Regions from separate parts of the Pseudoalteromonas sp. S554 genome, predicted to be linked through region 1. Evidence: predicted binding sites of a transcription regulator. Region 1 holds the regulator's gene; the other holds the start of a gene.
The links. The regulator sigma-54, encoded in region 1, starts transcription at its own class of promoters, with help from an activator protein. The targets are predictions, from matches to a motif close to GTTGGCACGNNNNTNGNNT.

Region 1 (3,210 bases):
TTAATAAGGGTTTGATCTTCACTGTCTAAGTAGAACAGCGTTGGTTTTGTAAAACCCGGTAAGTATTCGATGATGTGATTAAATTCATCTTGCTCTTTTGGTAAATTTCGCACATCTATACTAACGGCAATTTTATCGTAGTTATCAGAAACGCTTCTTACCAAAGAAGGTAATAAATTTACTGGAATGTTATCTACGCAATAATAACCTAGATCTTCAACAACGCGCAAAGCAACCGACTTACCAGAACCAGAACGGCCACTTATGATAATCAACTCCATTAATCACCCTTTAAATTTGTTACGATTGGTCAACAATAATTTGATACAACTCAGCATCCGATTTAGCACAGCGAAGCTGCTTACAAAATTCTTTATTTTTTAGTTTATCAGCTATCGTTGCTAGCGTCTTTAAATGCTGTTGGTTATCGCCTTCAGGTACGATGAGTGCAACAAAAATATCAACAGGGCGGTTGTCTATAGCATCAAAATTAATCGGTGTTTCACTAACTAACACCAATGCTAAAGGTTCTTGTGCGCCGCTCATTCGGCCATGTGGAATAGCAATACCTCTTCCTATCCCTGTGCTGCCTAGTTTTTCGCGGGTTAATAAAGCGCCCAAAATATCCTGTTGAGATAAATACGGTAATTTATCGTGAGCCAGCTCGCTAATAAACTCTAAAATTCTTTTTTTACTATTAAAAAGGACCGCAGCTTTACTGCAGTCCTGGCATATAAGTGAACTTAATTTCATCATATTAGTGTCGAGCAAGCTTCTCTTTGTGTTTAATTACTTGACGGTCAAGCTTGTCAATCAATGAATCAATAGCTGCATACATATCTTGATGTTCAGTGGATGCGAATAATTCAGCACCACTTACATGAATAGTTGCTTCTGCTTTTTGATTTAATTTTTCTATATCAAGAATGACATGAACATTATTAATATGATCAGAGTGCCTTTCTAGCTTCGCAAATTTGGTATTTATATAGTCTCTTAATGAATCAGTTAGTTCTACATGACGACCAGTTAAATTTAGTTGCATAAGCATTACCCTCTTTGTTTAGCGTCTTAGATCAGGCTCTTTCGCTGATTTGACGGTGGAATAGCCAGAGATTCGCGATATTTTGCGATTGTACGTCTCGCTACTTTAATTCCTTGCTCAGCCAATATATCCGCAATTTTGCTATCACTCAATGGTTTTGCTGAGTTTTCTGCTGCGATTAATTTTTTAATAAGTGCACGTATTGCCGTAGATGAACATTCTCCACCATTTTCGGTACTAACGTGGCTTGAGAAAAAGTATTTAAGCTCAAATATTCCACGCGGTGTGTGCATATACTTTTGCGTAGTTACGCGCGAAATTGTTGATTCGTGCATTTCTACCATTTCGGCAACATCATTTAAAACCATCGGTTTCATGGCTTCTGGCCCGTGTTCAAAAAAGCCCTGTTGTTGTTTAACAATACAGTTAGTTACTTTTAAAAGTGTATCATTTCTACTTTCTAAGCTTTTTATAAACCATTTAGCTTCTTGTAAATGTGAGCGAATAAATTGACTATCGCCGCTTGATTTAACTGTACGCGACATCGCTGCATATTGGCTGTTTACACGAATTTTTGGCATGCTGTCTGGGTTTAACTCTACAATCCAGCGGCCTTTAATTTTTTTAACTGACACATCAGGTATTACATACTCAGACTCTTCTCGTACTATTGTGTCTGCAGGCTTAGGGTTGAGCGTATGAATAAGTGTCATTACTTCTTTAAGCTCATCTTCTTTGAGCTTCGTTTTTTTCATTAATGTACGGTAGTCACGAGCAGCTAACAAATCAATGTGCTCGGTTAAAATCATTTTTGTTTCATCAATAAAAGGCGTGCCTTTATCAAATTGATTTAACTGAATACACAAACACTCTTGTAAGCTACGTGCCGCAATACCCACTGGGTCAAATAGCTGAATGCGCTTTAATACCGCTTCTATTTCGTCAAGTTCAACCTCAACGTCATCGTCGTTATCTTGATTAAAGCTCTCTAAAATCTCTTCGCAACTGAGTGTCAGTATGCCTGAATCATCCACCGCTTCTACAATAGCAATAGCGATGGCTTCATCTGTAGGGCTAAATGGCGTTAATTGTAATTGCCACATTAAGTATTCGTGAAGCGTTTCAGTTGATGCGCCCTGATATATAGACTCATCTTCAGGCATTGGGCCTGAAGATGATGCAGGGGCTGCACTCATATACTCATCCCAGCTAACATCCATTGCCATGTCGTCACTTACGGTATCTTTAGCAAGCGCTTCACCACTGTCTTGTTCATACTCGCTAGGGGCTTCATCGGCAGATACGGTTACTGTAACTTCATCGTTATCTGCTTTTTGCTCATTTTTGCCCGCAAGATCATCGGCATAGTCTTGCTCCTCAACCTCAAGTAATGGGTTGCTGTCGAGCGCTTCTTGTATTTCTTGCTGAAGATCCAATGTGCTTAATTGCAGCAAGCGAATAGCTTGTTGCAACTGAGGTGTCATTGTAAGTTGCTGGCCCATGCGCAGCTGTAGTGATTGCCTCATGTATCTCTAACAATCCTTTTAAGTTGTTATAGTTAATACTAGCAGATGCTTATAAATAAGGCGTAAATGTTACAGCCTAAATTGCTCGCCTAAATATACATCGCGTACAGTTTTATCATTTAATACGTGTTCAGGGGTACCAGAAGCAATCAGTTCCCCATGAGAAACAATGTAGGCTTTTTCGCAAACATCAAGGGTTTCTCTTACATTGTGGTCTGTTATTAATACGCCAATCCCACGGTTTTTCAGGTGTTCAATAATTTTTTTAATATCTAATACTGAGATAGGGTCAACACCGGCAAATGGTTCGTCTAACAAAATAAACTTTGGATCTGCGGCTAAAGCACGTGCAATCTCCACTCGGCGACGTTCTCCGCCCGATAATGCCATGCCTTTGCTGTCGCGAATGTGTTGAATGCTAAATTCATCTAATAGATTATTCAATGTATCTTCTCTGGCTTGTTTAGTGAGCTCCTTTCGAGTTTCTAAAATAGCCATTAAGTTTTGATACACTGTTAATTTTCTAAATATAGACGACTCTTGTGGTAAGTAGCCAATGCCTAATCTAGCACGACTGTGCATAGGTAAAAGCGTAATATCGTTATCATCGATAGATATTTTGCCTTTGTCGCTAGGGAC
Region 2 (3,210 bases), on a different contig from region 1:
AAATAGATCGGGGGATGAATCAACAATTGAGCGTTGCAACATGCTTTGCTGAGCAAGCTCTTGCTGTGTTTTTTTACGCTCGGCAATTTCTCTACGCAGTTCTTCAATGGCGCGATGCTTAGCATGAAAAGCCATTTTACGTTCATCTATTTCAATATTAAGCCGACTAATATTATCTTTAAGTGTTTGGTTTAATAGTTTTTCTTGTTTAGTTGCGCTATCTAAGTAAGCGTAGGAAGCATCTAACTGACGAATTGAATTAATAAGTACGCTTATAATTAAAGGTGACACAACAGCTGAAAAAAATACCACGGCCAAAATATCTACAAGAAACAATTCGCCTATAGCTACGTAGTAAAACATGCTCGATAAAATAAGAGACGCCGCTAAAAATAAAGCGTAACAAATGGCAGCTGTTTTAAACTCACCAAATCGCGCTATTGAACTTGAAAGCACCCGAACCCAAGGGCTCAAAGAATAATCGGTCATACGTAGTTTTATCTCTTTGCTGTTTGCTTAAATATAAGAAAGGCAATGCTATTTACAGATTTTAGCATTTTTCTATTCGCTATTTTCATGTTGTGCGACAAAAACAGAAAATATTCATATGCAATTTTAGCGGGCAGTAAAGTCCTCGTTTCAGCCATTGATTATTTCGTGTAAAATAACGCGCCTTATCATTGCCAATAACGAGTAACATAGCATGCAAACCAATATGCCCGATATAGCTGACACCGCTCCTGCATTACAAACAGGTAAATTAGACTGGGTTGGCATGGGTGAAATTGAACTGCCATTTATTTTTGAATCGCGTGATTTAAGCCCTGTTACTGTTAATGCCAAAGCCCGCGCATTTGTTAACTTGCACAAAGAAGACGCCAAAGGCATTCATATGTCGCGCTTATTTTTAGCGCTTGATTTACTCTCGACAGAGCAACAAGTAAATCCTCAAACAATTAGCCAAGCACTAAATACGTTTATATCTAGCCATGAAGGGTTGAGTAATAAGGCACAGATTGAGTTTAAGTTTGAGCTACCACTTCGCCGTAAGTCTCTATTGAGTGGCAAAGCTGGCTGGAAAAGCTATCCAATCACACTTACAAGTACAATTGAAGATAATATCATTAGTTACGAGCTAACCGTTGATGTTACCTATTCATCAACTTGCCCTTGCTCGGCGGCTCTTGCACGCCAGCTAATACAAAATGCATTTAGCGAAAAATTTAAGCAAGACACGCTCAACCAAAAAGAGGTACTTGAGTGGCTTGGCACAACACAAGGCATTGTGGCAACCCCTCACTCGCAGCGCTCAATTGCTAACGTAAAAGTTAAACTCAATAGCAACATTAATGAGTTTGATGTAGTTAACTTAATAAATACCCTTGAAGGCGAGCTTAAAACGCCAGTGCAAGCGGCAGTAAAGCGTGAAGATGAACAAGAATTTGCCCGTTTAAATGGGCAAAATTTAATGTTCTGCGAAGATGCCGCGCGTAAAATTAAAGCAATATTAGAAACAGACGGTTACGCAGATTACTGGCTACAAATAAACCATTACGAATCGCTTCACGCCCACGACGCAGTGGCGGTTGCTGTTAAAGGTATTAATGGCGGGTATAAGGCATAAAACACCTGCGTTAACTTAAATCACCATTCGGTAAATCACATACAATATTTGGGCACGGTACTTGCTTTAACAAAACAGTGTCAATTTGTTGTTATGGAGTTACCGTATGGAATTCGCTTTATTGTCGATTTTAGTATTAGTGGTAGGTGCATCAATTGCCGCGTCAAAATTTAGTGACGACGGCGGTAATCCTTATCCTTTTAAACGTAAACAAAGTGTATTTACGCAAGTAGAAAGCGCCTTTTTAAACCTGTTAGAACGCGCTATTGGCGATCAATATAAAATAGTGAGTCGAGTTAAGCTTATTGATGTGATCGACTGTAAAGAAGGTTTATCACCTAAATCAAAACGTGCCGCTATTGCTAAAGCCAAAAATAAGCAGCTTGATTTTGTGTTAATCGACAAAGAAAAAATGACCATCGTAGCAGCTGTTGATTTAGTAAATAACGCAAATAAAGATGGCCACAAAGCCCAGCGCGACTGGTTTGTAAATGGGGCCTTAGAAGCTGCAGGCATTCCACACATTCGCATGAAGGTAAAAGCGGGCTATCGCCCATCAGAAGTACGCGATGCCATTATGTTCAAACTGGGTAAACCAGCACCAACAGCACAGCGCCCATTACGTAACCGAGTTCACAAACCTGCTGTTTTATCTCCCTCACAAGCTAAAGCCCATTCAACAGCATTAGCCGAAATATAATTATCAGGTGACTAAATTTGCATTAAAGCGAGCATTTTAAATGTCTCGCTTTTTTGTTTTTTATTGCTAACTTCACGTATAATCAAGCTATTCAAACTCAGGAATCAAACACTATGAATGTTGGTATTATTGGCGCAATGGAGCCAGAAGTTAAAATTTTGCGTGAAGCAATGCAAAACCCAGCTATTTTAACTAAAGCAGGTTTTACATTTTACACTGGTGAATTAGCGGGCTGCACAGTAACTCTTGTTCAATCAGGTATTGGTAAAGTAGCATCAAGCATTGCAACTACATTACTTATTGATAATTTTAAGCCTGATTGCGTAATTAACACCGGCTCTGCTGGCGGTTTTGATCCATCATTAAGTGTTGGCGATGTCGTCATATCGTCAGAAGTTCGTCACCACGATGTTGACGTAACTGCATTTGGTTACGAAATTGGCCAAGTACCACAAATGCCTGCAGGTTTTGCTGCACACCCTAAATTAGTTGAAGCAGCCGAGCAAACTATTGCACAAATTAGCGAAGTTAAAACGTTAGTTGGCCTTATTTGTACTGGCGATACCTTTATGTGTGATCCTGTTCGTATTGATAAAGCCCGCAGCGACTTTCCTTCAATGCTTGCTGTAGAAATGGAAGGTGCGTCTATCGCGCAAACCTGTCATACGCTTGAAACTCCTTTCGTTGTTATTCGTTCAATGTCTGATATTGCTGGCAAAGAATCGCCACAGTCGTTTGAAGAATACTTAGAAACAGCATCAATCAACTCATCTAAAATGGTTGTTGCTCTGCTTGAAAAGCTAACAGCTGTAACACTGTAAATGCTTAGCAATATTGTTCAAAACCATTTGGACTTTATTGTATTTATAATAGCGCTCCTTGCTGA

Region 2: a site for sigma-54 is predicted at 1,673-1,691, ahead of CWB65_RS07180 (DUF2726 domain-containing protein). Genes of this name have one in related genera too.

Annotation. Positions count from the first base shown of each region.
Region 1 is NZ_PNDV01000034.1:87,993-91,202, reverse strand. It holds gene rapZ (RNase adapter RapZ) at 1-281, opposite strand, end outside; gene ptsN (PTS IIA-like nitrogen regulatory protein PtsN) at 301-753, opposite strand; gene hpf (ribosome hibernation promoting factor) at 758-1,045, opposite strand; gene CWB65_RS08785 (RNA polymerase factor sigma-54) at 1,072-2,571, opposite strand; gene lptB (LPS export ABC transporter ATP-binding protein) at 2,641-3,210, opposite strand, start outside.
Region 2 is NZ_PNDV01000029.1:11,754-14,963, forward strand. It holds gene arcB (aerobic respiration two-component sensor histidine kinase ArcB) at 1-489, opposite strand, end outside; gene folE2 (GTP cyclohydrolase FolE2) at 704-1,624, shown strand; gene CWB65_RS07180 (DUF2726 domain-containing protein) at 1,731-2,324, shown strand; gene mtnN (5'-methylthioadenosine/S-adenosylhomocysteine nucleosidase) at 2,438-3,145, shown strand; gene CWB65_RS07190 (cobalamin biosynthesis protein CobD/CbiB) at 3,146-3,210, shown strand, end outside.